2 regions of the Paenibacillus sanfengchensis genome follow, and region 2 is predicted to be linked to the other one. Evidence: riboswitches for the same ligand, from Rfam matches in the RefSeq annotation. Region 2 holds a riboswitch; the other holds the start of a gene.
The links. A riboswitch is a leader RNA that binds a small molecule or an ion and turns the genes downstream of it on or off. The one in region 2 is predicted to bind thiamine pyrophosphate.

Region 1: another riboswitch for thiamine pyrophosphate. It lies ahead of tenA (thiaminase II); the one in region 2 lies ahead of V4U84_RS15320 (ABC transporter substrate-binding protein).

The regions. Positions count from the first base shown of each region.
Region 1 is NZ_JBAGJC010000018.1:502-5,663, forward strand. It holds gene V4U84_RS23835 (IS3 family transposase) at 1-478, opposite strand, end outside; gene V4U84_RS23840 (helix-turn-helix domain-containing protein) at 517-837, opposite strand; TPP riboswitch at 1,636-1,739, shown strand; gene tenA (thiaminase II) at 1,900-2,586, shown strand; gene thiM (hydroxyethylthiazole kinase) at 2,650-3,492, shown strand; gene thiD (bifunctional hydroxymethylpyrimidine kinase/phosphomethylpyrimidine kinase) at 3,489-4,358, shown strand; gene thiE (thiamine phosphate synthase) at 4,355-5,044, shown strand.
Region 2 is NZ_JBAGJC010000006.1:194,714-220,960, forward strand. It holds gene V4U84_RS15260 (sulfate ABC transporter substrate-binding protein) at 1-906, opposite strand, end outside; gene V4U84_RS15265 (lactonase family protein) at 1,273-2,328, opposite strand; gene V4U84_RS15270 (Rrf2 family transcriptional regulator) at 2,300-2,791, opposite strand; gene V4U84_RS15275 (CcdC family protein) at 2,918-3,409, shown strand; gene V4U84_RS15280 (sensor domain-containing diguanylate cyclase) at 3,406-4,875, opposite strand; gene V4U84_RS15285 (ABC transporter permease) at 5,054-6,193, opposite strand; gene V4U84_RS15290 (ABC transporter permease) at 6,186-7,361, opposite strand; gene V4U84_RS15295 (ABC transporter ATP-binding protein) at 7,374-8,309, opposite strand; gene V4U84_RS15300 (sensor histidine kinase) at 8,523-9,677, shown strand; gene V4U84_RS15305 (response regulator transcription factor) at 9,732-10,391, shown strand; gene V4U84_RS15310 (cold-shock protein) at 10,845-11,054, opposite strand; gene V4U84_RS15315 (cold-shock protein) at 11,175-11,375, opposite strand; TPP riboswitch at 11,615-11,726, shown strand; gene V4U84_RS15320 (ABC transporter substrate-binding protein) at 11,876-12,910, shown strand; gene V4U84_RS15325 (thiamine-binding protein) at 12,969-13,262, shown strand; gene V4U84_RS15330 (ABC transporter permease) at 13,259-14,029, shown strand; gene V4U84_RS15335 (ABC transporter ATP-binding protein) at 14,047-14,853, shown strand; gene V4U84_RS15340 (HD-GYP domain-containing protein) at 14,905-15,519, opposite strand; gene V4U84_RS15345 (TatD family hydrolase) at 15,666-16,445, shown strand; gene V4U84_RS15350 (DUF2087 domain-containing protein) at 16,552-17,136, shown strand; gene V4U84_RS15355 (MFS transporter) at 17,287-18,612, shown strand; gene nfsA (oxygen-insensitive NADPH nitroreductase) at 18,902-19,648, opposite strand; gene V4U84_RS15365 (heavy metal translocating P-type ATPase) at 19,817-22,246, opposite strand; gene V4U84_RS15370 (LysE/ArgO family amino acid transporter) at 23,110-23,727, opposite strand; gene V4U84_RS15375 (aminotransferase-like domain-containing protein) at 23,903-25,348, shown strand; gene V4U84_RS15380 (hypothetical protein) at 25,420-26,034, shown strand; gene V4U84_RS15385 (SPFH domain-containing protein) at 26,174-26,247, shown strand, end outside.

The DNA.
Region 1 (5,162 bases), on a different contig from region 2:
CTACCATTCGGTCAAACACATCTATAATGCTGAGTACAAAAAAGAACCGTTCCTGCCCGATCGCGTATCCATATTTAATGTCCATTTGCCAAAGTTGGTTTGACCCCGTTATAACTCGATTTCTCGGTAATCGGCGAGGGTGGGAACGTACGCGCTTTCTAGGTTTCTGCAATATGTCTAACTCTTGGCAAAGTCGATAAGACTTCTTTTTGTTGAAGATGAGATCATACTTATCTCGAAGGGATTGGGCCAAAAACTTATAACCATAGACAAACTCTTCTCCTTCAAGGAGTTCGAGCAGCCATTCTTTGATTTGTGCGTCGCTAACTTTCTCACCTGTAGCCGTGTAAGAGTATCCAGGCACGGGACGACCTGCACGGCTTTCGGTTGGACGTTCTTCGCCTTTTTCTGCTGACTGGGCCAGTCGCTTTTTACGGTCGTAATACGTTGATTCTGACAACCCAAGAATGCGCAGCACAACAGCTGCCGGTTCCCCCCGCTTAATGAATGGGTCGGCTATTTCAAATTTTTCAGATAAGCGGGGTTTTGCTTTTTTAGCAACTCTCGCAAAATTTCGATTTCGAGTTCTTTTTCACCAAGGACCTTAACGGCCTTTTGGTAGCGTTGCTCTACCTCCTGCAGGCGTTGCAACTCTTGAACATGTTCGTCTGCCGCAGGAATTTCTTCAGGCGAAATAGAGTCCCGATGATCTCTAATCCAACTACGGACAGTCTCAGGGTGGACGTCGTACATTCGAGCCAATACCCCCACCTTAACACCTGCCATGGCTTCTTTCACAACTTTTAAACGTTTTTCTTCATTCAACCTTTTTCCCATACCGATCATCTCCCTTTGTCCTAAGTTTAAATTATTGGGCAGGGAGACTCCAGTTTAATTAGGGGGCCTTAGAGGATTTGCAGGAATTTTATTTAAGTAGCTTATTACGAGAGAAATTCCTGCAGATTTGCAGGAATTTACTTTCGCTGGAACTTTCTCAGGATGGGTGTAGACCACGAACGTAGGACCGAAGGACAAATATATGCCGGGAACTCGTACTCTGACGTAAATCGGAATCCTGGTCGACGGTATTGAAGCAAACGTTGCATCAGACCCTGACATGGTGCTGCCCATCTTGAGACTAATTCGCCGCCTTAAGAAGTTACGTGGCGAGCAGGAGCTGGCGCCCCGCAATTTCCCTAGCCGTCCGCCGATATTAACGGCCTTTTGGGACGCTGTTTCGGCCCGATTCGGCTTCGCGGGATTCATAGCGGCCAAAAAGGGCCTTATTGGACTGGTAAGGGTCCCGAAAATCAGGGTTTGCCTTGCCTTTTCCCAAAAATAAGCCCCTGAAAAGCCACTATTTCACATCACCCAGCTGAATTCGACAAAATAGAGCCGTTTAAGGCACTTATTCATCAGCCCTACTTCAAAGAGAAGCTGACCGCTGACAAATTTGTTCGTGATTAAGATTAAATTGTTTAATGCCATGCTAGGCTTGTTTGCTGAAAAAAGTAACGCCCAAAAAGTCCGCTATTGCAGGGAAACAGGCTCACCATAGGGATCAAAGGCGGATAGACTGGCTCAAAGGGTTTGACAGATTTGGCAAACCTAGGTACAGTAGAAGCAAATGAATAGGAAGTCCACTAGGGGAGCCGTCAGCGGCTGAGACAAGAGGATATCTTGGACCCTTTGAACCTGATCTAGTTCGTACTAGCGTAGGAAAGTGGAGTCGGTCATATCAAAAGCGATGGCGCACCGCTCAGGCGGGTGCCGGGTGACGCTTTTTTTGGGTGAAGCCGCTCCGTTTCCGGGGCGGCTTTTTTGGTGTCCTCGGAAACAACCAGGCGGAGCTCCCGGGACTTCCGTCTTCATTTCAACATCAATAGGAGGTGGAAAGGAATGCGGTTTACCGAGGAGCTTCGCCGGGAGGCGGATGGATTGTTCGAAGCGATTTTTGCCCATCCCTTCGTGAGAGGAATCGCGGAAGGAACGCTGGGCAGGGAACAGCTGATTCATTATGTGAAGCAGGACTTTGAATATTTGAATGCGTACATGCGGGTTTACGGCATCGCGATTTCCAAGTGTTCCAGCCGGGAAGATATCGCGATGTTTCATGAGCAGATTTCTTTCATACTGCACAGCGAGGTCCATCCGCATCGAAATTTTTGCGCGGTGGCCGGCGTAAGGTTCGAGGAGGTTCAGGGGTTCTCTCTGGCCCCGTCGGCGGACCATTACGTCAAACATATGCTGACGGTAGCCCATCAAGGCAGCCTGGGGGAAATCATGGCCGCGCTGCTGCCCTGCCCGTGGACCTATCTGGAAATCGGTCAGCGGTTGATGGAGGAAGTGAAGCCCGATCTATCCCATCCGTTCGGGGAGTGGATCCGGTTCTACGGCAGCCTGGCCGGCGAGGCGACGGAGTTGATGCGCTTGCGGGTCGATGCCTGGGCGGAGACAGCCAGTCCGGAGGAACGTGCGCGGATGAAGGAGCATTTTTGGTACAGCTGCCAGTTGGAATATTTGTTCTGGGATATGGCCTTCAAGGTGGAGGAGTGGCCGGTGCCGATGAAGGCCGCGGTGATGTAGACGCCAAACCCGGGAGTCGGTTAACGATCAAATTCGCGAGGAATAGAAAGGTGGATGTCTTCTATGCGTTTGTTGGAAAAGGAATTGTCGGATGTCTTGACCCGTTTGCAAAAAAGAAAGCCGCTCGTGCATAACATGACCAATGAAGTCGTCACCAACTTTACGGCAAACGGACTTTATGCGGTCGGCGCATCGCCCGTGATGTCCTCCGCGTCCGAAGAGGTGGCGGAGATGGCCAAAATCGCCGACGCGCTGGTGCTGAATATCGGCACGCTGAACGCGGGGCTGATCGACGCCATGATCCTGGCGGGACGGTCCGCAAACGAGCATGGGGTGCCGGTGATGTTCGACCCCGTCGCCGTAGGGGCGACGAAGTTCCGGACGGAAACGGCACAGCGCATTTTGCGTGAGGTCAACGTCTCGCTGGTGCGGGGGAATGCGTCGGAAATCGCCAACCTGATCGGGGAGGCCCGCGAGATCAAAGGGGTGGACGCCGTGGAAAGCGAGAGCCAGGACAATGTTCCCCTGGCGGTACGGGCGGCCAAAGCCCTGGGGACCGTGGTGGTCATCACGGGCCGGGTGGACGTGATCACCGACGGAAGCTCGTGCCGGATCATCAGCGGCGGAGACGCGCTGATGACGCAGGTGACCGGCACGGGCTGTCTGCTGACGTCGGTGCTGGGCGCGTTCGCGGCGGTCGAGAAGGACCTGATGCTGGCCGGTACGGCGGGGCTGGCCTTCTACGGCACGGCGGCCGCCCGTGCCGCCGAAAGGACGGCCTCCCTCGGTCCGGGCAGCTTCCAGACCGCCTTCCTGGATGAGCTGGCGAAGCTGCATCCGCATTCGCTCAAAGGCTATGCCGCTGTCCGCGAGATCGAGACGGCGTCCGCCGGAGGCCGGCCATGAAGGAGGGCCTCTCCCGCATTCCCAAGGCGCTGACGATCGCCGGTTCGGACAGCGGCGGGGGCGCCGGCATCCAGGCCGACCTGAAAACGTTCCAGGAACTGGACGTTTACGGCATGTCGGCCATTACGGCGATCACCGTGCAGAACACGCTCGGCGTCAGCGGGGTTTACCCGCTGCCCCCGGCGGCGGCAGCCGAGCAGATCCGGGCGGTCGGCTCGGACCTTGGCGTGGACGCACTGAAAACGGGGATGCTGTTCGACGCGGAGATCATCCGGGCGGTGGCCGCGGAAATCCGCCGGTTTCGCTGGAAGCGCGTCGTCGTCGACCCCGTGATGATCGCCAAAGGCGGGGAAACGCTGCTGCAGCAGGAAGCGGTCGCGGCCCTGCGCGAAGAATTGCTTCCACTCGCCCAGGTGGTGACGCCGAATATTCCGGAAGCGGAGGCGTTGTCCGGGCTGCCGATCCGCACAATGCAGGAGCGGCGGGAAGCGGCCAAGCGAATCCGCGCGATGGGTCCGGAAATCGTCGTCATCAAAGGGGGGCACGACGAGCGGGACGCTGAAGGCGGTGGGACATCCCGGTCCTCCTCCCCGTCAGGGGTGGAGGTGGTCGACCTAGTGTATGATGGAAGCCATTTTACCGAACTGGTCGGCCTCCGGGTTCACACGGTGCATACCCATGGAACAGGGTGCACGTTCTCCGCGGCGCTGGCGGCCGCCCTGGCGAAGGGAACCGCACTGCAGGAAGCCGTGCGTACGGCCCGGGCGTTTATTCAGGCGGCGATCGAGGACAGCCTGGAGCTCGGGCACGGGCATGGCCCGACAAATCACTGGGCGTACCGCCGGCGCCAAGAGGTGCTGCTATGACCGGCGCAGCGGCCGGACCGCGGATACGGCCGGACCGCATGCGCGAGCTGCTGCGCATGTACCTGGTCGTCGGCACTCCCAACTGCGCTGACGCCGATCCCCTGCACATCGTGGAGGAAGCGCTGGCCGGGGGCGTGACGCTGGTCCAGTTCCGGGAGAAGGGCCCCGGCGCACGCACCGGCGAGGCGCGGTTCGCCCTGGCCCTCCGGCTGCAGGCCGCCTGCCGCCGGAAAGGCGTGCCTTTCATCGTCAATGATGATGTGGACCTGGCCCTGCGGATCGGGGCCGATGGGGTGCACATCGGGCAGGACGATGAAAGCGCCGGGGAGGTCCGCGCGCGGATCGGCGGCCGCCGGCTGCTGGGCGTGTCCGCCCATACGCCGGAGGAAGCGCGGCGCGCGGTCGAGCAGGGCGCGGATTATCTGGGCATCGGCCCGATCTATCCGACCGCGTCCAAGGCCGACGCCCGCCCGGTGCAGGGGACCCGGCTGCTCTCGGAGCTGCGCGCCCTCGGCATCGGCGTCCCCTTGGTCGGCATCGGCGGCATTACCGCCGTCCGCGCCGGGGACGTGGTCCGGGCCGGAGCGGACGGCGTAGCCGTCATTTCGGCCGTCACCGGCGCTCCGGCCGGCGAAATCCGGACCGCGGTGCAGGCGTTCTTGTCGAAGATGAGGTCGGCGTTTTAACATATCTCTCTATATCGCGCCCCATGCGCTTCAGGCGGCCCTTCCAAGGCCGCTTTTTCGCGTCTGCAAGCCGGTGAGTCTTGCGTCCGGGAAGAAGGACTTTTTCCATAGGACAGAT
Region 2 (26,247 bases):
GTCCAGCGTCGGGCGGTAATAGTTCTCCGCTGCGATCGTCTGCCCTTCCTCCGAATACAAGTACTTCAGGTAGGCCTCGGCCACCTCGCGCTTTCCGCGTTTGTCGACGTTTTTGTCCACGACCGCCACAGGCGGCTCCGCCAAAATACTTTCGGAAGGGTAAACGATATCGAATTTGTCGGGGCCGAGTTCTTTTACGGATAACCAGGCCTCATTCTCCCAGGCCAGCAGGACATCGCCGAGTCCCCGCTCGACGAAAGTCGTCGTTGAACCGCGTGCCCCGCTATCCAAAACCTTGACATGCTCATACAACTGCTTCACGAACTCCTGGGCTTTCGCCTCGTCGTTGTTGTTTTGATGCAGCGCATAGCCCCAAGCCGCCAAGTAGTTCCATCTTGCTCCGCCGGAAGTTTGCGGGTTCGGGGTGACGACCTCCACGCCCTCCTTGATCAGATCGTTCCAGTCCTGGATACCCTTCGGGTTTCCTTTGCGGACGAGGAACACGATCGTGGATGTATACGGCGCGCTGTTCTTGTCGTACTCCTTCTGCCAGCCTTCATCGATCAGGCCGCTCTTCTGAATGGCATCGATATCGTAGCCGAGGGCCAAAGTTACAACGTCGGCTTCAAGACCGTCGATCACCGCGCGGCTTTGCTTGCCGGACCCGCCATGAGACTGCTTGATTTCCACCTTCTGCCCCTTCTCTTTCTCCCAGTGGGCGGCAAAGGCTTTATTAAAGCTCTCATACAGCTCGCGGGTAGGGTCGTAGGATACGTTCAAGAGCTCCAAGGTCTCCCCCGCTCCACCGCTCGTTTTCTCCCCGGAATCCGAACCGCAGGCCCCGAGAAATACCGACATCGCCAACACCAAACTCAACAGAACACCCTTTGTCTTCGCCTTGCTCATCGGATCACTCCTCCCCTTTATTTCCGTCCTTCGTCTGCCGGGCAACCCCTCTTTTTCGGCAAAAAAAGCGGAGAAACGCTCCCGCCGTTTAGGTCCGACCGAGCCGCTACTCGTGTCTGCCTTGGCAAGTAGAGCGTTCCTCCGTCCGTACGGCGAGAACCATTTTTAATTATTCCTACCTGTTTAGTATGTTATGGTGCTATTTTAAATGCCCCGGGGTTCGGTTGTCAAACCTTTTTTTGAAGATCGCCCATACCATAATGTACTCAGAATGGGAATTTCTGTCCCTGTCCAAATGCGAAAAACCTGGGGCAATGCCCCAGGTTTTTTTCTTCGTCTGTGTTTATGCTCTTCCGTTTCCGTGCATTACGATCGAACCGGCTCGATGCAGGAAGGCTGCTTGATCTTCAGTTCCCGTCCTGTCGACTTCAGGCTCCCCGTATCCGAATTTCTGCGAAACAGGACCACGTTGTCCGAATATTGATTGGCCACCAGCGCATAGTTTTCCAGAATCGCGAAATTGCGCGGCCACTTGCCTCCGGTCTCCGTCCACTCCAGCGCCTCCAGCATTCCGGTGTCCGGATGGACCGCAAATTTGACGATGCTGTCATGGCCGCGGTTGGAGCCGTACAGATAGCGGCCGTCCGGAGAGAGGTGCACATCGGCGGGATAGTTCTCACCGCCAAACCCTTCAGGCAGCGTGGAAACATGCTGCAAAATCTGCAAATGCCCCTGAACCGGATTATACGCATAAACCGTGAGCGTATTGTTCAATTCATTGATGCCGTACGCGTGAACACCGTTCGGGTGAAACGCAAAATGGCGCGGACCGGAGCCCGGCGGCAGCTTGATCTCCCCTTCGGTGGAGAGCTTTCCGTTTTCCACGCGGTAATACACTACCTGATCGAGCCCCAGGTCGGATACATAAACATAATCGCCCGTGGCACTGGGTACCGCACTATGCGCATGCGCTGCTTCCTGCCGGTCCTGGCGGAATCCCTGGCCCACGTGCTGCACAAGCGCGGTCAACTCCCCCACGGCTCCGCGTTCATCCAGCGCATAACGGTTCACATGCCCGCTGGAATAATTGGCCGCGAGCAAGCCGCCGTCCGATGAGAGAGACAAGTGACAAGGGTCCGCCCCTTCCGTCGGCGCCGAATTCAATTGTTCCAGCCCGCCTTCCGTCCGGACGGCATAGCTGACCACGGCTCCCTGCGCCTGTTCGCTTACCGCGTACAGCCGCGTCCCTTCCGGATTCAATACGAGAAATGACGGATTCCGGATTCCCGAGGTGCTCTCAATCCACCGCAATTCTTCCGTCTCCGCGTTCAAGCCGGCAAGGTGAATCCCCGGCTCCGATTCAGCAGCATAAGACCCCAAATAAAAAAGCAGCTCAGTTTTCTTTGAGTTCCCAACATTCATGCTCTCTTTTCGCTCCTCTCTCGATTCGATCGCCGGCTTCCTCCGGGCTGCTCCGGTTCAAGAGCCGATGCACCTCGGATAACGCGATCCCGTTAAAATAGGACTCCAAGCAATCCTCGCCGCGGTTAAAAATAAGCTCCATCGCGGAATGAATATTGGAGGATACCTGACAGGGCGACTTTTCGTTGCCCGAACACCAGCCCGGCTGCAATGAGCCGCGTGCAAACAACCGGTATAAATCGCCAAGCGTAATCTCTTCCAGCGTCTTGTTCAGCTGGTAGCCGCCGCGAGCCCCCTCCTTGGTAGCCACGAGCCCTTGCTTGCGCAGCAAGCTCAGCACTTTCCGGACCCGTGCGGGGTGAGTGGATACACTGCAGGCAATCTGTTCGCTGTTGGCCATCTTGTCTTCCTTGGTGTAAAGAAACAGAAGGCAATGGACGGCGATGGTAAATTCGCTGTTCATATTTTTTCCCCCTCCCTAGGCAAATTTGAAACATGAACGGTGAATAAAGGGGCAGCGGATTTTTTGCACCGGCGGGAGTATGGTATAATGTTCTGGCTTAACTAGAACGGAAAGGAACTTCATATGATGAACATTTTCAGTTCTGCTTATATGCATTTGGTCTTAACGATCGGCGCCGCCCTGATGGCGGTCTCCGTCCTGATCATTCGCCTGAAGGCCAGCCGAAAACCCGTGACGGTCAAAAAGATCGTCATCCCGCCGCTCGGCATGACCACAGGCTTCGCTATGTTTGTCGCCCCGGAGATGCGCATCCCTCTTTCGTGGGCGTTCATCGCCTTCGCCGTAGGATGGTTTGTGTTCTCCTATCCGCTGAACCGGACGACCCGCTTTGAAGTCATCGGCGGCGAAGTGTATGCCCAGCGCTCTCCCGGATTCGCGTATATTCTTATTGGCCTGCTGGTGCTGCGCCTCGCCTTGCACGAAGTGGTCGAGCAGTATATTTCCGTATTGCAGACAGGCTCCGTCTTCTTCATTCTCGCTTACGGAATGATTCTGCGCTGGCGTTTATTCATGCTGAAGAAATACCGGGATATCACCGGAACTCCCCGGCAAGCTTAACTTCCCACGCTCAGCGCCTCGCCGATCTCCCGGGACCACCCTTTGACGATGCTGCGGTTTCTCCCCTCATCTTTTGCCTCGTAGAGGCATTGATCGGCTAAGTAAATCAGTTCGTCCTGATCGATGCCTTGAAACGGGGCAAGACAGTGACCGCCGATGCTGATCGTCACCCTCCCGCCCGCGGGTAATCCGGCATGACCGATCTCCAGCCGTTCCACAGCGTTCCTGATCCGCTCCGCCACGGCAAACGTCCCCTGGACATCGAGGCCGGATAGCAACACCGCGAATTCCTCGCCTCCGTACCTTGCGGCAAATCCAAAATAAGGCTTCACTTCCGCCGAAATCGTCCGGGCGATCTTCTTCAACACCTGGTCCCCGCCCAAATGTCCATAGTGGTCGTTATAGGCTTTGAAGCAGTCCACATCAAGGATGAGCAGCGAAAGCGGCGTCTGCCGCTCCTCGGGAAACACCAGCTCCCAGGAAATGATTTCGTCCAGTCTCCGGCGATTCGGAATCTCCGTCAAGCCGTCAAGGCTCGACAGCCGGAACAATTCCTCATTCGCTCTTTCCAGTTGCCTCCCGGATTCGAGCAATTGCTTATGCTGGTCCGAGAGACGGACGAACAGCCTGTTGACCTCGCTTACAACCGAGCAGAGGACGACCGTCGCCGAAATCACCGAATTGATCCGGGCCAAATACCATCCCAATGTGTACCGGGTTCCGGCGAATACGGTGAGAAGAATGTCGAGGAACAACGCCAGCAGGGCAATGGCAATCCAGAGGTGCAGTACGCTTCTTGTCCGAAAACGCAAAATCACCAGCACCAGAACAAGTAAATTCAGCCCTCCCAAAACAGGACCGATCCCCGAATCCACAATATGCCTGTAGCTTCCGAAATCGATAATGCGGGGCATCAAATCGGCTCCTTCGGTAGCGAGCTGGAACGACAGGCATACCGATAGCAATGTCAAAAACAGCCCTAGCGCCGTATAAAAGGAAATGTCCGTTTTCGACTCCAGCGGCTGCGGATATCGAACCCCTACAAATAAATATATCAAAATTCCGACCGGAAAGCCTCCATGCCAAAAAATCCATAGCCAGCCTGCCGATTGGTTATTCGCGCCAAGCATCCCCTCCTCCGAAAACACGCCGGGAAAGGTTAATATATGCAGTGCGGTAATTAATCCGGTAAATAGATAGGTGCAGGAAATGACGAGAAGGGACGGTACGCCGGAGGCCCGAAATTGGCTGAATAGAATGAACGCGGTCAGCAGATCCCCGAAGATGAACCAGGAAATCAGGATCGGCAAAAAGGGTTCGAAAGAAGGAAGGATCATCGTACCGAACGGAAGAGCTGTCAAGGACATCACGGAAATCAAAGATGCCAGCAGCAGGGCAAGCCTCCGCTGATTTCGGTTGGAGGGAATGTCCGTTATCTGGGATCCCACTTTAAAATCGCTATGCATGGGAAGACCCCCTCCTCTAGATGCAAGTTCTTTGTTGTCTATAATAGTTCCAAGATAGTAGATTTTGTGAACACTTGCAATCTTTTTTCTCCAAATCGCCGCAAACGGGTCAAAATAACCGAAACAGGCTGTCCGCGCGGGATTAATCAACGCGCGAACAGCCCTGCATATTTTGGGTCTACCCTGTTACATTTGCCTCCGCCGGCCGAAGAATCGAGGAGCCAATGGCAAGCAGGATCAGGGCCATCAGGCCTAAAATCAGGAGCGGTAATGTGATGGTGCCCAGCCCCCCTCCCGCCGAAAGTTTCTCCACCGCCTCGATGGCCCATTTTTGCGGCACGAAATTCGCGGCTTTTTGCATGAATTCCGGCATATAGGAGATCGGCCAAAAACATCCCCCGAGCATGCAGGTCGGCGTGATGATCAGGCTGTTCAGCATCCCGACATTTTGCGGATTCCGCATTATTCCCGCCACCGCGCTGGCAATGCCCATCGCTACGAGCATAAAGGCGGCCAGCACGATGAAATGAAGCAGCATAGGCACATCATAATCATATTTCAGCACATAGCCGCTGAAGATCAAAACAAGGGCAATTTGCGAAATACCGACGGTGAAACTGCCCAGAAAATGACCCAGTGTGATTTCCCAGGCTCTGACCGGTGCGCTGTACATCCTGGCCATGGTCCGGCGGCGGCGTTCCTCCAGGATCTTGCCGACGGTGCTGCCGACCAGACTCATCAGAAACATCAGCGTAAAGCCGGTGACCACATTCAAACCGGGCTTGGGATACAACTGCAGGTCGGTCTTGTCGGGACTGACGGCATGTTTTCTCGTCTGGTCCAAAACGGCTCCAAAGACGTCCGGTTGTGACGCAGACACCAGTCCGGCCATGGCCGCCGCTCCCCGCGCCAGTTCCTCCAAAGTCAACCGGAGCGTGTATGTCCCCTCGCTCATTTTTAATTCATACATGGGCAATTTCGGTTTCTGCCCGGCCAAAAGGAGATCCGTAAAGCCGGATGGGATCATAAAGCCCGCCTCCGCCCGATTTTCGGTAACCTCTTCCCGCAAAGCATCTTCGCTCCCCACTTCCTTCAGCGAATAATTTGGCTTCGCGGCCAACTCCTCCAGCAAATACGCTCCGGCTTTACCGGTGTCTTGATTCACATATACGATTTGAACGCCGAGGGGCCGCTCTTGTCCGAGCAAGGCAACAGCCAGGGAAATAACGATGCAGGGCAGAAGGATATGCATGATCATTCCCTTTTTGGTCCCGACGGTCTGCCTGATCATATTCCAGGCTATGGTCAAACTATTCATGGTAACCCGCCTTCCGGTACGTAATTATGCCGATCAGCATCAGGACGCCGCCGAAGATGCCGAGCATCAGGATATGATGCCCTATAATCGCCGGGTCGGCTCCCAGCATAATACGGAGCAAACCCTGCATCGCCCAATGGTTGACCGTAAAGTCTTCGAGCCTTTGAATCAGATCCACCGGAATCGGCTGAAAACCCCCGCTCAAAAACGTCATCAGAATCGCGACCACTTGGACCAGCGTCCTGGCGGTCGCCCCCGACTTGCTCCAAAGAGATACGATCACAGCGAGCATCATGGAGCAAAGAATAACCAATCCGCAAATCGCCGCCAGATAGAACGGATGATTTCCCCACTCCACACCGTAGAGCCAGGAGGTACCGAGGATAATCACCGTCGCTTGAAGCGAGGTAACCAATCCGTTCCCGATGATTTTTCCTGCAAAAATCGGCAGCCCGCCGATCGGCATGGAGCCCAAACGGTACAACGTCCGATTGTCGATTTCGCTTCGCAAGCTTTCGTTGACCATGAGCCCGGAGTAAAGAAGAAACATGATCAGCATCGAGACGGCGTAATATTGAAAGGCGGAATAGGACTCCCCTTGTTCACTGAGCGGCGCCATCTCCACAAACGTTGGGTCCCCGGCCTGTTGAACCTGCCTCATCGCCGCCGTTACAGCTTCGGGTCCAAGCACGATCGCCGAAGCTTGCGTTCGGTTCACTTCATCCAGATAAGCGTCAAAAATCATTTCCGCGACATGATTCTTCAGTTGATCCTTCCCCAAAATATACTCCCATTTCGCCGCTTCCCCCCGGGTGACCTTCGCTTCAAAATCCCCCGGAATCACAACGGCAAAATCGCTATTCCCCGAACGAAGCGACGCTTCCGCCTCGGCGCGGTTCGCCGCTTTGTCGATACGCAAAGTTTCCTTGATTTCCGGATTGACCAGAAAGGCGTCCAGCCCCAAATCCGTGCCTCCTTCGGCCGCGGACCTCACCAGCTTGACGTTGACCTGCTCCAGGGTTTTATCCGATCCCGAATCGAACATCGGCGACAGGGCATTTCCCAAAATGAAGATCAGCAGCAAGGGAAGAAGAAACAAATTGAACAGCACAACCCTGGCGCGAATCAGTTTTCGAACTTCAAACGCGATTATCGTTAGTAATTTCATGCTAGTTGCCCCCTAGTCCCGCAGCTTGCGCCCGGTCAGGTTCAGGAACAGCGTCTCCAGCGTCGGTTGTTCGCAAACCACGGAATGAATCACGGCGTCATGCTTGGCGCAGATGTACAAAATATCCTGAAGATCGTTCTGCGATGAAAAAGTGTACAGTTCCAGTTCCTGCTCCTGGTGGAGCACACGCGTGATTCTGGGGTGCAACCGCAGTTCCGCAAGGACTTCTTCGCCGATGCCGGTCGCTTTCATCCTGATCTTCTCCTCGCCGGAGACGCGTTCTCTCAGCTCATTCTGCGTCCCGCAAGCAATCACATGCCCCTGATCCACAATGGCTACCCGGTCGCAAATCGCCGAGACCTCCTCCATGTAATGGCTCGTGTAAATGACGGTCGAGCCCATCCGGTTCAGTTCCCTGACCGAATCCAAAATATGATTTCGCGACTGCGGGTCAATCCCCACGGTCGGCTCATCCATAATAATCAGCTTGGGGCGGTGCATGATCGCGCAAGCGATATTAAGCCGCCGCTTCATGCCGCCGGAAAATGTCTTCGGCAGCTCCCTGGCCCGGTCTTCCAGACCGACGAAGGCCAGCGCCTCCGATATCCGCGCCTTTAACTCCCGGCCGCGCAGACCGTACAATCTGCCGAAGAAAGCTACGTTGTCGGCGGCGGGCATCGACTCGTAAAGCGCCAAATCTTGCGGCACCAGTCCGATTCTCCGTTTCACCTCAAGCGGTTTCTCCTTGACCGAGAAACCGTCGATACGGATATCCCCCTGATCCATCCGCAGCAAACCGACCATCATATTGATGGTTGTGCTTTTTCCCGCGCCGTTCGGACCCAGAAGCCCGAAAATCTCTCCCTCCTCGATCGTTAAGCTTAGATGGTCTACGGACAGCTTATCTCCATAACGCTTAATAGCGTCTTTCACCTCAACCAATGCCATGCGGCTCCCCTACCTTCCTGTGTCGTTGCCGTTTCTTGAGTATTATTCTATCAGCCCCCCTTTCCCCGCGAAGGTACGGATCGTCATGACCTGAGGGTGACGAAAGTCACCTCCTCATCAGATTCATGCCGGCCCGCCTCTCCTCAAAAACGGCTGTGCTATAATGAAGCCAGCGAAATCCGCAGGAATCCCGAAAGATAGGAATGGAACCGCATGCCAAAAAACTCCCTGTTCATCTTCATCCTCGGCTTCACCTTGATTCCTTGCTTCTTTCATATTTACTTGCTGCCCGAGGAAGGGGGCTACGGCAAGTACTTGCTGCAGGTTCTCATCTTGCTTAACCTGTTTGTGGCCTCCCGGTTTACCTCCCGGGTAACTCCGCTGACGGGGCTTTCCACCCTGCTGATTCTGTATGCGTCGTGGTTGGGTCATGTTTATGGCGGTATTATAAGCCTTGTCGCCGCTAGCCCGGTACTGCTGTACTTCCAATTGCCTCGCGCCGGATGGCGATATACGCTGGCGGGCTTGCACCTGCTGGCCTACAACTACGCCGTGAGAGGCCAATCCCTGGAATGGGCCGTGACGGGTAATTTGCTTCTGCTCGCCATGGCCGTTCTTCTGTCCCTCCTGCGGCACTCCGCCCTGACTAAGCAGCATGCCGATCTTCAATTTGATGATTTGCGAAAAAAACACTATGAACTGGACGAAGCGAGAAAACGCCTACTGCTCTTCACCAAGCAGGTCGAAGGAGCCGCGCAGACCGAGGAGCGCAACAGAATTTCCCGGGAGCTGCATGATGAGGTCGGTCATCGCCTGATCCGGGCCAAGATGATGATGGAAGCCGCCCTGCAGGTCATTCCCGGCAATCCGGAGAAAGGGATGAGCCTGCTGCTGCAAATCCGCGACCAGTTGGCCTCCGGACTCGATGAGATGAGAGCCGCGGTCCGCCGGATCAGGCCCGCCGGGGAAGCCGCAGGAATCCTTTCCTTGCGCCAAATGCTGGAGGAGATCGGCAGAGAAACCGGAGTCCGGACCCGGCTAACTCTGGAAGGAGATCCTTACTCCTTATATCCCAGCCAAGAGCTGATCCTGTACAAAAACGCCCGGGAGGCCATCACCAATGCGCTGAAACATGGACGGCCCGAAACGGTCGAAATCGTAATCACCTATGATGCCCGCGAAATCACCATGACAGTAAGCAACGACGGCGCCCTTCCCGGACGGATTCCGCCGCAATCCGGCGGCCTGGGCATGCGGGGGATGAAAGAGCGCTGCGCCTTGGCGGGCGGCAGTCTGGACATCGTTTTAGAACCGATGTTCACGGTAATTACGAAACTGCCGGTGGCGCAGCGGGCGGAAATGGTTTAGGGCACGGTACATATAGACACCGAAGAGAAGTTATCGTAAAAGGGGAGGACCGATATGGCCAACTTAACTTTATTCATTGTGGACGACGATCCTTTTATCCGGGAAAGCTTGACCCTGCTCATCGGCATGGATCCGGACATCGAAGTGATCGGTTCGGCGGGGAACGGAGCCGAAGCCGTCGAGCGGCTACGGAACGGCGGAACGGTTCCGGACGTGGTTTTGATGGATATCCGCATGCCGGAATGCAATGGAGTCGAAGGAACGAAAAGAATCAAGGCGCTCTTCCCGGACGTCGCGGTACTCATGCTGACGACCTTTGATGATGATGAATTCATTCTGGAGGCGCTTCGCAACGGAGCTAGCGGCTATCTGCTCAAAAACATTCCGCCCGACCGGATCATTCAGGGCATCAAAACCGTTCATGGCGGGAACATGCTGATCCATCCGGAAATCGCCAGGAAGCTCACCGGCCTGCTGCGCCCCACTCCCGCACCTCCCGCCGACGACAGGCTCCAACGTGCCGGTTTAACGGCGACCGAGCACAATGTGCTCCGCCTGATCGCCGACGGCCTGTCCAACAAGGAAATCGCCGGCCAGCTGTTTCTGAGCGAGGGAACGGTTAAAAATTATGTGACCGACATTCTCGGCAAGCTCGAAGTCCGGGATCGCACCCAGCTTGCAATCCTGTACTGGAAGGGCCGCAGCGGGGCTTAGCTGGCTACACCGCCCAGCCGAATCTCGGCCTACTAGGGCCGGATGAACAACGTGCCGCGCGCTGGCTCTAATGGACATCATAGACGCTATTTCGCGGGGATCCGCACTTTCGGAATTCTAACGGAAATATTAGCGCCTATTTGTCCAATTTCCCGCCGAAATGACCTCATTTTACTGAAATAGCGGCTGCTGCGTCCGTTAGAATCTGAAATCCCCCTTCATGGGCGAAATAGCGGCTATGGCTTCCGTTAGAAATTTTCGGCTCAGGCCTAAGCCGGGGCCTACCTTATTCACCTGCCCGGTTGGCTTCCAAAGGAGGCTAGCCGCCGGAAGCGCCCCTCTGCCCTGATCATGGCGGAAGCGGGCAGCCAGCGGACTCAAAAACGCAAAAGCCGCTCCCCCAAATCCGCGGGAGGCGGCTTTTATCGCATGCTATATCAGGTTGGAACGTAATTACCGGTCCACTTTCACGGCATTGGTGTTGATCAGCTGCGGGAGCATCTTCATCCCTTTCGCCATTTCCGAGGAGCACAACGGACATACCGGAACATAATTAAACGCAAAGTTATCCCTCATCCATCCGTTGCAATCCTCACTCACGCAAGACCATACCGGTGTGTTCTCCTCAGGAATTTCTTCAATCGTTTTTTTACGGTAGTTCATGGTTACCTCCTAGATATTAGTTTGGCTTCAGCGAGATCCCGGAACTTTTAAACTATATGCCGTTTGGGGAAAAATAAAAACTGCTCTTAACGCACGCGTTAAGAGCAGCCCATGCCTGCATTACAGTTTTACGACATTCTCGGCTTGCGGTCCGCGGTTGCCTTGAACAACGTTAAATTGTACACGTTGGCCTTCGTCAAGCGTTTTGAAGCCTTCGCCTGTGATCGCGCTGAAATGAACGAAAACATCGTTTCCGCCTTCAACTTCGATAAAGCCGAAGCCTTTTTCTGCGTTGAACCATTTTACTGTTCCAGTTTCCATGGTAAATTACCTCCTGTTTAAAGATTAACATGCTCCTTTTTTACATAAAAAAATTCACATATTGAAAAAAGTTCATTTTAAAAATTGACACCCTTTTCAATACGTGAATATCACTTCTTAAAACTTCAATTGATTTTATTATACTCTCACCCGAACCAAAAAGCAAATCAAAAAGAAAGCCTTTACCTAAACTGGACATAAACCGGGCCCGCGTCTATAATGACTATTGTAATCCGCAGTCTATAGTTCAGGGGAGCTGGAAAAAGGCCGGCTGAGATTGTATCCCGCAAGATACTGACCCTTAAACCTGATCTGGGTAATGCCAGCGTAGGAAGAATGCTTTAGCATGGGCTTATCGTCATTTGCCATGATACCTACGCGTCCCGATCCGGGGCGCTTTTTTTCTGCCTGTGGGAAAAATTGGGACGCCACCATTTCAGATAATTCGGAACTTCACACGAACGTGACTGCGGAAATTCAAAATCCATATAAAGGAGAGAATTTCTGTGAAGCAAAGAACATGGGCACTGCTTGCCGTATGCGCCCTCCTGCTGGCCCTGACGGCTTGCGGACAAAACGCCGGCAAAACCGCGAAGACCGGCTCGGCCGCATCTGGCCCGAACACGGCTGAAAAGCCGCGCGACGTCAAAATCGTGCTCGACTGGAGCCCGAACACGAACCATACCGGCCTTTACGTAGCCAAAGAGCAGGGCTACTACAAAGAGGAAGGGCTGAACGTGGATATCGTTCTGCCGGGGACCGGAGGCGCCGACGCCATGGTCGCGTCGGGGGAGGTCCCTTTCGGAGTGAGCGTGCAAGAGAACGTTACCCAAGGGCGAATCCAGGGCGTTCCGCTGGTCTCCATCGCCGCGGTCATCCAGCATAACACCTCGGGCTTTGCCGCGCCTGTCGATAAAGGGATTAAGACCCCTAAGGACTTTGAAGGCAAAACCTACGGCGGCTGGGGCTCCCCGGTGGAGGAAGCCGTCATGAAATCGATTATGGACCAAAGCGGCGCCGACGTCGGCAAGGTCAAGTTCGTCAACATGGGAGAAGCCGATTATTTTACCGCGGTCAAACGGGATATCGATTTCGCCTGGATCTTCTATGCCTGGACCGGCATTGAAGCCGAGCTGCGCGGCGAACCGCTGGATATGCAGTATGTGAAAGACTATTCGGAACAGCTGGATTACTACACCCCCGTGATCGTGACGAACGAGAAAACGATCTCGGATGATCCGGAGCTGGTCAAAGCCTTCATGCGCGCCACCTCCAAAGGCTACCGTTATGCGATCGAGCATCCGGAGGAATCCGCGGAAATGCTGCTGAAAGCCGTGCCGGACCTGGACAAGGATCTGGTTGTGGCCAGTCAAAAATGGCTGAGTCCGAAATACCAGGAGGATGCCGCCCGCTGGGGAGAACAAAAGAAAGAGGTTTGGCAAAATTACTCCGACTGGATGCAGAAATTCGGATTGCTCGAAAAACCGCTCGACACGGACAAGGCGTTTACGAACGAGTTTTTACCGGAATCTTAAAACAGGAAATCAGGAGCACCCAACCTATAAATAAAATAAACGGAGAGGATGAAATATGATGCCAAACGCATTGCTCAGCATTCAAATCATTCCCAAAACCCCCAACGGCGAGGATGTGATCCCTTACGTGGACCGCGCCATCGAGGTCATTCAGGCTTCCGGGGTCAAGTATCAGGTCAACCCGCTCGAAACGACCATGGAAGGCGAGCTGGATGAGCTGCTCTCGATCGTCAAGCAAATGAACGAGGCGGTTATCGATTTCGGGAGCACCGGCATTATTTCGCAGATCAAAATTTCCTATAATCCGAAAGGCGTCAGCATGGACAAGCTGACCGAGAAATATCGTCCATGAAGCTTCGCCGGCTCTGGAACAGCACATGGCCGCCCTTAGTGGCGGTCATCCTGTTTTTAGTCCTGTGGCAAATGGCGACCTCCCTGTTTCATATCGAAGAGTGGATCCTCCCGAGTCCGTCCGATATCGCCAGGGAGGCCGCCGCCAACTCGTCGGGACTGTGGGAGCATACGCGGGCCACGCTGGAACTCATGATTCTCGGCTTTGCGATAGGAACGGGAGTCGGTCTGCTGGTCGCTTTTGTGCTCCATTACGTCCCGTTTTTAAAATCATCGCTGTACCCGCTCATCATTCTCAGCCAGAATGTGCCCACCATCGCGCTGGCTCCATTACTTATGATCTGGTTCGGTTTCGGCATCCTGCCCAAAATTATCGTCATTACGCTCGTCTGCTTCTTTCCGGTCGCCGTGGCGGCGATGGACGGACTGACCCGAACCGACCGCGTGATGCTCGACTATATGCGGATGACGGGGGCGAGCCGGGGCGAAATTTTCCGCAAGCTGGAGATCCCTCATGCGGTCCCTTCCATGCTGTCCGGTATCAAAATAGCCGCCACTTACAGCGTCATGGGCGCGGTCATCGCCGAATGGGTCGGCGCCGAGAAAGGCATCGGCTATTATATGATGCTGCAGAAGGCTTCCTTCCGCACGGACCGGATTTTCGTGGCCATCGCCATTATCGTGGCCGTCAGCCTGGCCATGTTCACCCTCGTCGCCCTGCTGGAAAAATGGCTCGTGCGCTACAAGTCCGCGGGCGATGACAATTAGAAAGAGGTGCCAAACAAATGACGTACACGGAAAAATCGCCGCTCTCCCCGCCGCCCGCACTGGAGGTCCGGGAACTCACCCTCTCTTTTCGGGAGCGCCGGAAGAGCCTTCCCGTCCTTAACGGAGTATCCCTCTCCGTGGCCGAAGGAGAATTCGTCTCGATCATCGGCCCGTCGGGCTGCGGCAAAAGCACGCTGTTTCATGTCATCGGCGGGCTGCTGAAGCCCGACGCGGGAAGCGTGATGGCCGGCGGAACGGAAGTCACCGGGCAGCGGGGCCTGATCAGCTATGTGCCGCAAAAGCCAGCCCTCTTCCCTTGGCGGACTACGCTCGATAACGTCCTGCTGGCCCGGGAAATTTCGGGCGGCGCTGACAAGGAAGCCCTGGCCGAAGCCAAGGAATGGCTGGTCAAAGCAGGACTCGGCGGCTTTGAGAAAGCCTATCCGCACATGCTTTCGGGCGGCATGCAGCAGCGGGCCGCTTTTCTGCGCGGGCTGTTGGCTCCCCAGGAAGTGATGTGCCTGGACGAGCCCTTCAGTTCTCTGGATGAGCTGACTCGTACGGAGATGCAGCACTGGCTGCTTGATCTGTGGGAGACCCGGCGCCGCTCGGTCATCCTCATCACGCACAGTATCGAGGAGGCGCTGATGATGTCGGACACGATTTATTTGCTCTCCAATCGTCCGGCCCGGGTGCTTCACCGGATAGAGGTCCCTTTTCCCCGGCCTCGTCGGGAGGAGCTGACGGAGGATCCCGCCTTTTTGAGACTCAGGAAGGAAATTGGCATTCAAATGAGGGAAGAGCAACGCAAAAGGCCAAACTGACGGCGGTGTTCCTCCGGTCACTTTGGCCTTAAGCTATTATGTAAAATGCAATTAGAGCGAAAAGATGCTTAATGTTTCAATAGGGAGCTTGACAATGGCATGAACGACGTCCGGATCGAACTGAATATTGGCATACCGAATCAACTCCAGCCTGGCTTCGCTCACCTGGATGCTCCGCCGATACACCTTGTTGGAGGTCATTGAATCAAAAGCGTCGATCACCGCACAGATGCGGGCGCCCAAAGGAATTTCCTCGCCGCTTAATCCGTCGGGATACCCTTTGCCGTCCCACCTTTCATGGTGATGCCGAATGATCTTCACGATTTCCTTGGAAAACCCGGGATTGCTCTCCGCCATCCTGGCTCCGATAATCGGATGCTGTTTAATCAAAGCCCACTGGCTGCTGGTGAAGGGTTCTCTTTGCGTCAGGATTTCCCTGGGGATAACTGATTTTCCGATATCGTGAAGAAAACAGCCCCTTACCAGCTGTCTCTTCTCCTCATCACTCAATTCAAGAGGCTCCGCGATTTTCTCGGCCAGCATGGCTACCCTCGAAGAATGATAATAGACATGCGGGTGCTTATGAAGCAATATCCGCAGCCACATCGCGGCATCCGGTTCTTGGTCTAGCTTTAAGCGTTCAATATGTAGGTCTGAATCGTTCACCGGCTTACGCCTCCTAAAACTTGGAAGTCCTGACATGCATCATTAACATTATAGGTCAAAAGTTGCGAACTGACTAGGAATAAAGTGATAACATTCCTAAAAATAATATTTTTTCATAATTAACCGGCAATAAGGAGGAATTCGTGATGATGGATGCCCATATTCACTTGGATTTATATGAGAAGTCCGCCAGAGACGATCTGCTGCGGGAAGCGCAACAACGAGGGATCGACGGATTGGTCGGCGTCTCCATGCATCTGGATTCCTGCCGGAGCAACCTGGCTCTGTCGGACCAGTACCCCGGACTCATCCACCCCGCCTTCGGCTTTCATCCGGAGCAACCCCTTCCTTCGCCCGAAGCCGAAGCGAGGCTGGTCCAATGGATAGAAGCGCATGCCTCCCGAATGGTCGCGATCGGTGAAATCGGGCTGCCCTATTACACCCGGAAGGAAAAGGAAAAGCGCGGGGAAGCCTTTCCCCTGGAGCCGTATATTTCCCTGCTGGACCGGCTGCTTGGGCTCGCGAAGCGCCTCGATAAACCGGTCGTGCTCCATGCCGTTTATGAGGACGCCAAACTGGCGTGCGATCTCCTGGATCGGCACGGCATCGCCAAGGCGCACTTTCACTGGTTCAAGGGTGCCAAGCCCACCATTCGCCGGATGGCCGAACAGGGATACCTTATTTCTTTTACCCCCGACCTTTTGTACGAAGCCGAAATCGCCGAGTTGGCCCGCTACTATCCCCGGGACCTCGTGATGGCCGAAACCGATGGCCCTTGGCCATTTGAAGGTCCTTTTGTCGGACAGACCACGCGGCCGGACATGGTTAACGAGGTAGCGAAGGCTTGGGGCCGTCTGCTGGGACTCTCCTACGGGGAGGCCGCGGACAGGTTAACGGAGAACACCCGGGCTTTTTATCGGATATAAAAAGCAAAACCTGCGGAAGCGATGACTATTGACAATCGCTATTCCGCGTGAAATAATTCGATATATATCTAATTAGTTGAGCATCAAAAAAAGGAGGCCATCGCACATGCAGCTCGACCGTCTCGTTCAATTTCATAAAGCGGTAGGCGACGTGACGCGAATCCGGATCATCGCGCTTCTCAAGAACGGCCCGCTTCACGGGCAAGCTTTGGCGGGCAAGTTGGGGGTCTCGCCGCCCACGGTAACCCACCACATGACCAAATTGCGCGAAGCCGATCTAATTTACGAACGCCGGGATAAGAATACGATTTATTTTTATCTCAACGAAAAAAGCCTCGCTTTGCAGGCCCGGGCCATATTAACCGTCGGAGACGGGGGCGCCGACGAAAGCGGGGATCCGGGGGGTGACAAGACATTGGACCGCATGGCGGTGATTCGCAATTTTTTTACCAAAGACGGCCGTTTAAAGCATCTGCCCGCTCAGCAAAAGAAGAAGCGCATGGTGCTTGAGCATTTGATCCAGGGCTTGGAGCCGCACCGAAAATATGCCGAGAAGGAAATTAACGAATACATTCTAAAATTTCACGAGGACTTTGCCACGATTCGCCGGGAATTCATTATGCACCAGTATATGTACCGGGAAGACGGCATTTATGAGCTGAATCCGCCGGAACTGTGGGAGAAGCCCTGACAGGTGCCGATCGGGCGCGGGAATAGAGATGGATCATCGAGCGGGATATGCGGCTTGGAGCCTGCCTGCTCTCTTTTTTTGTTAACTAATTAGATTTTCATAAAATTAGATGTTAATAAAATCGATCAATTATGGAGGATAAACATCATTATGAACCCCTGGACCGTTCTGCGACAAGAAAAAGACTATGCAAGACTGTTCACGGCCGGAATCGTGAACGGCATGGGGGACCGCTTCAGCCAGGTTGCCGTGCTTGGCCTCTTGTTGACGCTGACCGGTTCGGGCCTTGCGATCGGCATCACCTTTGGCGTCAGACTTATCCCTTATTTGATGTTTGGGCCGCTCGGCGGCATGCTCGCCGACCGTTTCTCCAATAAGCGGGTGATGATCGCCACGGACCTGATTCGGGCTGTCTTTGCGCTGACGCCGCTGCTGGTCCGCGAGGCCGCGGACGTATGGTTGATCTACGCAAGCTCCTTTCTATTGTCCGCAGGGGAAGCCGTCTACGCCCCGGCCCGCATGTCGGCGATCCCCCGCCTGGTTCGGAAGGATCGTCTGCTTCAGGTTAACAGCCTCGAAGAGGTCATGACCGGCCTCGTGCTGATCGGAGGCTCGGTCAGCGGCGGCTTCGTGGCCGCTAAATTCGGCATGGAGGTCCCCTTCCTCCTCAACGCGTTGTCCTTCCTGGCCGCCGCCCTGCTGCTTGCCCGGCTGCCGCGGCTCAGCGGCTCCTCGCCGGACAGCGGCTGCGCCCACGGCCCGGGTCAGGCCGCCGCAGACGAGAGCGCTGACGGCTTCGCCGCGCCAGCTTCGGCTTCGGCCCCGGCCGCCGCCTCGCCAACCGTCGCCGCCTTCCGCGGGCTGCTCGCCCGCTCGCCCTTCCTCCGGCTGATGCTGATCATTTTTGCGGTCTGGCCGGTCGGAGACGGCATCTTCAATATTTTGCTCAGCGTCTATGCGGTGGAAGTGTTTCACATGGGCGATCTCGGGATCGGGCTGCTGTACGGAGCGCTCGGTGCCGGGCTGGTCGCCGGATCCGCGCTGACGGGCCGATTTGCCCGGCGGATCAAGGCCGCCGCAGTCCTGACCCTGCTGCTGGAAGGGATATGCCATATATTGATCAGCCAAAGCGGATCGTTTGGTCTGCTGATGGTTCTGCTGGCGGGAACGGCGATATGCTCAGGAATCGGGAACGCCTGCAACCAGACGATCCTGATGACGCTCGTACCCGATAAAATTCGAGGGAGATTTATGGGGATGCTGGCCACGCTGCAAAATACGATCATGGGGGTGGCGATGCTTCTCGGCGGTTTTTTGCTGGATGTCCTGTCCCCCCGTATGCTCGGCCTGATAGGAGGGGGGCTGCTTACGGTCACTGGAGCTATATTCGCCGCCGTGTACAGCGCCTCCCGTACGCTCCGCGCCACTCCCGTCTCCGCCGACAGGACGGGGGATACCGGAGCGTCCGGACATTAGCGGGCTTCTTCCATTTCTTTGACGCCAGGCAGATGAATAGGGGCCCTTTGCGGCGCTATTTTGTCGAATTCAGCTGAACGATGTGAAATAGCGGCTTATTGAGGTCTTATTTGGGAAAAAAGCGGGCCAACCCCTGACTTCGGGGCCCGCAGCAGTCCAATAAGGGCTTTTTTCACCGCTATTGTCCCCCCGGAAGCGAATCGGGCCGAAATAGCACCCCAAAAGGCCGCTAATGCGGTGGGCGGCTAGGGAAATAGCAGGGCTGTTGCAAAGCAAAGGGATTATGACTTTACTTCAGTCCAAAGCCGCGCCGCCGCAAAAACTCCCGCATATGAAGCCGGGCCGGCTGCGCGAGCTTCTCCGCCATCAATACGGACCAAGGGGTGTCCTTCATACCGCCGGTCCGGTCCCGCAAATACTTCACCATCGTCTCATCGTAGGCTTTCACCCCTGCTTCCGAGCGTTCGGCGTCATAGCCGTTCCAGTGCAAGACCGCCTCCAGCGGCAGGCGGGGCCGGAGGCCCGGCTCCTGGTCCGAATAGCCGACGCACATGCCGAATACGGGGTAGATCAGTTCCGGCAGCCCCAGCAGTTCGGCCACCTCCTCACTCCGGTTGCGGATGCCGCCGATGTACACGATGCCGAGCCCCAGCGATTCCGCGGCGACCGCCCCGTTCTGCGCCGCCAAGGCCGCATCGACCGTCGCTACGATGAAATTTTCCACCGCGCCCTCATAGGTCTCGGTTCCCGCCGGAAGATGGCGTTCCGCCGCCGATTTCAACCGGGAAAGATCCGCGCACCAAACCAAAAATACCGGGCACTCCGCAATGTAGGTCTGGCTGCCGCACAGTTCCGCCAGCTTGTCCTTCCTGTCTTCCTCGGTGACAGCGATGACGCTGTAAGCCTGGACGTTGCTGGAACTGGACGCCATCTGCGCCGCGGCGACGATCTCCTCCACTTGTTCCCGGCCGACCGGACGGTCGCTGTATTTTCGGATCGAACGATGATTCTTCAGCAGATTAATCACTTCATTCATTCGCTTTCACTCCCAATCCCAACATAATAAATCAAGGTCAAAAATTCATACTGCCCCGATGAATTCCATTATGATTTTATATCTTCTCTGCAAACGTGTATATTATCCTTATTAAAAACCGGCCGTTCATTAACTTTTTAAGCTAATGAACGGGCCGCTTGCCGTCTTTTATAATTTGACTCTTTGAAGTCTTAAGGCATTTAACACAACGGAAACCGAACTCAGTGCCATAGCCGCCCCGGCTAGCCATGGAGCCAAGAACCCAAGCGCCGCAACGGGAATTCCAATGACGTTATAGGCTAACGCCCAGAACAAATTCTGTTTGATGTTCGACATCGTCTTTTTGCTCATAAATATGGCGTCCGGAATGCTGTTCAAGTCTCCTCTCATGAGCGTTACATCCGCAGCTTCCATAGCCACATCCGTACCGGTCCCTATCGCCATACCGATGTCCGCCGTAGCTAAGGCGGGCGCATCATTAATGCCGTCTCCGACCATCGCTACTTTCTTCCCGGACTCCTGAAGCTTTTTCACCTCGGCAGCCTTGCCCTCCGGCAGAACCTCCGCCAACACCTTATCGATTCCCGCCTGAGCCGCAATGGCCTTCGCGGTCCGTTCATTATCGCCGGTAATCATGATGACATCAATACCAAGATCTTTTAAGCGTTTCACCGCTTCTTTGGAAGTCTCTTTTATCGTATCGGCCACGGCGACCATGCCGGCATATTGACCCTCTATGGCGACGAGCATCGCTGTCTTTCCCGTCTCCTCCAATCGATTCATCTTGCCGAATGCGCTGTCTGCCTGGATACCGTACTTCTGCATCAGCCTGCGGGTCCCGATATGCAATTCGAGTCCGTCGACCATCGCGCGAATCCCATAGCCCGTAATCGCCTCAAATTGCTCCGATGGCGGCAGCTCGATCCCTTTTTCCTGAATCCCCGCAACAATGGCTTCGGCCAGAGGATGCTCGGAGTTTTTTTCCGCCGCGCCAATAAGCCGCAAGAACGCCCGCTCATCCATCCCATTTTCAGCGATAACATCGGTCAGTTCGGGTTTTCCTTTGGTTACGGTCCCTGTTTTATCCAAAACGATCGCCTCAATCCGATGCGTGGCCTCCAGATGCTCGCCGCCTTTGAAGAGTACCCCAAGTTCGGCGGCGCGGCCGGAACCGGCCATAATCGAGGTTGGGGTTGCCAAGCCAAGGGCACACGGGCAGGCGATAACCAAGACGGCAATAGCTTTTTCGAGCGCACTGGCGAAGCTTCCCGGTTCCACCACAAAATACCAAACAAGGAAGGTTACAATGGCAATTCCCACGACAATCGGGACAAAAATCCCTGAAATGATATCGGCAATCCGTTGAATCGGGGCTTTAGAGCCTTGGGCCTCTTCCACCACTTTAATGATTTGCGCAAGCGCTGTTTCTTTGCCCACCTTGGTTGCCTGAATTTGCAGCATCCCATTTTTATTGATCGTCGCGCCAATCACCTTATCCCCCGCGCGCTTCTCAACCGGAATACTCTCCCCGGTCAACATGGACTCATCCACGGATGAAGTACCGTGAACGACCTCGCCGTCGACAGGGATCTTCTCTCCCGGCTTCACTACAACAACATCGCCGGCCAAAACCTGTTCAACCGGCACGACCATCTCTTGACCCGCTCTAATGACCGTGGCGGATTTGGCTTGCAGTCCCATTAGGGTCTTGATGGCTTCCGAGGATCTGCCCTTGGCAAGTGCTTCAAAAAGCTTGCCCAGCAAAATTAATGTAATCAAAACGGCGCTCGTTTCATAGTAAAGGTCGACCTGGTGATGTCCATGCGCGTTTATCGTTTCGATCGTCTGGTAAAGACTGTAGAAATAGGCGGCCGAAGTCCCCAATGCAACCAATACATCCATGTTCGCGCTGCCGTTTCTGAGCGCCTTGTAGGCTCCAATGTAGAATTGACTGCCGATGATAAACTGGACCGGCGTAGCTAGAGCAAGTTGGAACCACGGATTCATGAACAGGTCCGGAAGCCAGATGAACGAAGTGAATGAAAAGTGGCTGACCATAGCCCAGAGCAGCGGAAAAGACAGAAGAGCCGAAACCAGCAATTTGAGTTTCTGGCGTTTGATTTCTTTCTGCCGGTGATCCCCGGCTTCCTTCTTCTCACCTTTTAGCGCCGCTTTATAGCCGATCTTTTCAACCTTCTGAATCATGTCGGTTGGGGTGACCTCCGCCGGATTATATTCGACATGCGCCGTCTCCAGGGCCAGATTCACCGTCGCTTTCGTCACGCCCGGCAATTTGTTCAGTCCTTTTTCGATTCGCGCCGCGCAGGCGGCACAGGTCATGCCCGTTATTTGAAAATCCGCGGACTCCCCGACCGTGCCATAGCCTAACGCCTGAATCTTCTGTTCCATTTGTGACGGATCGGTTTTGCTTGGATCAAAAGTAATCGCCGCTTGTTCGAGCGCAAAATTTACTGTGGCTTGAGAAACTCCCTCCAGCTTGCTCAGCCCCTTTTCGATCCGATTGGCGCACGCGGCACAGGTCATGCCTGTAATCTGTAAGGTGGTTTGTTGTTGTTTTGAACCTTCACCGCTACTCATATCAAACTCCCCTTCGCATAATACCCCCGAGGGGTATAAAGGATTTGTCTCCATCATATTATACCCCCCCTGTGTATGTCAACAGATAAATTATTAATCATCCCCAGCACTTTTTCAAAGGAGCGATATCGCCATCGGAAAAAGAAAGCACCTGTCTCCGAATGAGAAAAAGCTGCCTGATTCCTTTTAGTATGCCCGCCCCCTAACCTATATAGGTTGAACTAAAGAATTGGCGTTGGGCAAGGATATGAAATGGTGCCCACCACCGTCGGAGTCTACATTATTAACGGGAAAATCTCCCGTTAATGTACCGCTCTTGGCTCTTCGATCGGATTTAGCTGGAAAAGCTCCATCTATTTCGCGGCCCTATTGCCGATATACACAATTTCAGGCGAATTAGCGGGAGTTTTTCCGGGTAATTGGTCTAAGCAGCCGCATACGCAGCAAATTAACGGGAGGAATTCCCTTTAATTCGAAACAAAGAACCCTTTCCCCCGCTATCTAGTGCCCCATCGGACAGCGTAGTGGGGGAAAATGAGAATCCGCTGCTTCAACTATGATTTGGAGTGAGGTGCTCGATAATTAAGTAGTCTCACGCCCACAGACATCCAAATCCGTATCAAGCCCACGGCTAGACTATCAAGGTACCTAGCGCACTTCCAACTCCAAAAGATGCAAATCTGCAGGTATTTCTAGCGATTTTAGAGAAACGGGCCTATTTCGTCGAAAATTCCTGCAGAATTGCAGGAATCCTCAAATTTTTGTTCCGAACAGGAAAAATCCTGCAGATATGCAGGAATTCTATGCTACTCAAGGCTCAAGGTTGTCTGACGGGGCACTAGTATGCAAATCAATAGTTCAAACTATATAGAAGTTAGAAGCCCGAGCAGTAAATATATCGCCATACCCCACACCACCAGGGCCGAAACCTGATTGATCCGCTTAAGCAGCGTGCCGTTTCCGTCCAGCCCGCCAACGAGGCGGCCGGCCAGGGCCAGGCCGACAAACCAAAGCCAGGATACCAGGATCGCCGCCAAGGCAAAAACCGCTTTCCCTCCCCCCTCATAGCTTAGGGAACTGGTTCCGATCACGCCGATCGTATCGAGAATCGCATGCGGATTCAGCAGGGACACCGACATGGCGAACAACACCTGCTGCTTGGCGGGCAGGCCCTTGCTCCCTTCCGGGTTCCCCGAAGGAGAGCTTCTCCAAATCGACCAGCCCATGTATAACATAAAGCAGGCCCCACCGATGAAAAGAATAACTTTTAACCACTCCAGCGTGAGGACAATCAGGGATACCCCGAGGACCGCCAGCAGAATCAGCATCGTATCGCATACCGAAGCGGTAATGACCGCGGGAAGCGCCCGCGTCCACCTTTTTCCGGATGCCCCTTGATTAAATATGAATACGTTTTGAACCCCCAGCGGCAAAATCAGGCCGAGAGCAAGAACAAAACCGTGAATGAACGCCGTCAACATCGCCTCTCTCTTCCCTTCTCTCTTTGATGGTCATTCCTCCCGGGATCATAGACCCCTTGGTTATTGTAACCGCCCGGCGATGATCTGGCTCCATCCATTTGGATGGATGTTGAACCAACCAAACTGTATAATGAAGAAAACTGTCGTGTCTTCTTCATAAAAGGAGCTGATCTATGTGGAGCCTACTTCCTGGCAGCCGAACCGCCGCTCCGGGATTCCGCTGCACACGCAAATCTTCGAATATCTCCGCGACAAAATCGCAGGCGGCGAATGGCCGGTCGGGATGCGGATCCCGTCCCAGCGCGAGCTGGCCGCCCGCTTCGGCGTCAACCGCAGCACCGTGGTCGCCGCGATGGACGAGCTTGCCGCCGCCGGCATGGTCGAGACGGGACGCGGCGGCGGAACGCGCGTCGCGAACCGGACGTGGGGCGTGCTGACCTCCGCCCCGCCGCCGGACTGGAATTCCTACGTCAGTGCGGGAATTCACCGTCCCAACCTGCCGGCCGTGCAGGAAATCAACCGGGCGGAATTCCGCCCGGGCATGCTCCGCCTCGGCACCGGCGAGCTGGCGCCGGAGCTGCTGCCGAGGCCGGAGATGGGCCGCCTCCTCAAGCGGATGGCGGACCGCGTCCCCGAGCTCGGCTACGGCGAGCCGAAGGGCGACCCCGGGCTGCGCGAAATCCTTGCCGCCCGCTTAAAAAACCAGGGCCTGGCCATCTCCCCGGAATCGATCCTGATCGTTTCCGGCGCGCTCCAGGCCCTGCAGCTGATTTCGGTCGGCCTTTTGCGGCGCGGATCGGTAATCCTGCTCGAACGGCCGTCCTATTTATACTCCGTGCCCGTGTTCCAATCGGCCGGCATGAGGCTGCAGGGCGTGCCGATGGACGACCAGGGGCTTCGCCCCGAACTGGTCGCTCCTTACGCCCGGCAGTATGGCGGCTCGCTGCTCTATACGATTCCCACGTTCCATAATCCGACGGGGACCGTGATGAGCGAGCCCCGCCGCGCCCGGCTGCTGGAAGCCTGCCAGGCGGCGGGCCTGCCGGTGCTGGAGGATGACGTCTACCGGGATCTGTGGCTGGACGAGCCGCCCCCGGCTCCGCTGAAAGCCGGGGATTCAAGCGGCAGCGTCCTTTACCTCGGCAGCCTGTCGAAGACGCTCAGCCCCGGCCTGCGCATCGGCTGGATCGCCGGGCCCCAGCCGGTCATTGAGCGCCTGGCCGACATCAAAATGCAGAGCGACTACGGCTCCAGCGCCTTCTCCCAGCGGATGGCGGCGGAGTGGCTGTCCAGCGGCATCTACGACGAACACCTCGACCGCCTGCGCAGCGCCCTGCGCTTCCGCAGACAAATCGCCGCCGAGGCGTTGGACCGGCATTTTGCCGGGCTGGCCGACTGGAACGTGCCCGCCGGCGGCTTCTATATTTGGCTGCGCCTAAAACAAGCGGCGGCCCCGCGCAAGCTGTTCGATGCGGCTTTAAAGCAGGGCATACTCATAAACCCCGGACATCTGTATGACCGGGAAGCCGGCAACTGCCTAAGACTCTCCTACTCGTACGCCTCCTTGGATGAACTGGAGAGCGGCATCGCCCGCCTTGCCGGCATCGTGGCCAAGTTATAGGCTTGGAGGCTGACGCAAAAGCAACTTCTCCCCCTCTCCAAGCGTCTATCCTAAAAAGGAGGGATCCGACAGTGACCCTAAATCGTGCAAGAGCGGCCGTCTGCCTGTTGGGATTGTTTTTTGCGCTGACCGGCTGCGGTGGCGATAAACCCGCCGAACCCGCGGTCCAGGCTCCGCCATTGGCAGGTGAATCGGATAGAACGCATCAGCCGAAGGCGGAAGAAACCGCTGGCGGGACGAAACCGGCCACAGCCGCCGTTCCCGACGGCGATCAGGACACGCACAGATCGGCCGGTGAACTCTATCGCCTTGCTTTTGAAGCGATGTTTTCCATGGACGAGGCGCTTAATTCGGAAATGAAGTACATCGCCCTCGATCTGAGCGACCTCCCGCAATTAACCGATGCGGACAGAGAGCACCTCCTTTCATCGTTTGCCTTCGGGGATGTGGACGTCCGGGACGCCACAATGGAGGAACTCAAAAAAGAAGAGCCCGAGTTCAAGGAAACAATGGTGCTGCAAGGTATTTTGCTAAAAATTAAAAAAGTGGAGCTCGGGGAGAACTCCGCCGTGATCGAAGGCTCGAAGTACCGGTCCGGTAAGGGGGCTATCGGGGCAAAGATTACACTGGAGCTTAAAGAGGGGGCTTGGAGTGTTACCGAGTCCGAAATGACTTGGATCAGTTAATAGGATGATCCCTTAAAGAACGGGTACCCTGCCGGAACAGGCAGAAGGTGCCTGTTTTTTTAATTACCAATTTACAATAAATACTAAAAGTGATATCATACAAATATCAAAACAATATATACATTAAGGAGTGTCAGTTATGAAAGAAAAGGAATTATCGTACGTGAACGGTTTTGTCGCGGTGCTGCTTATCCTGGCCCTGATGGGCGCGGG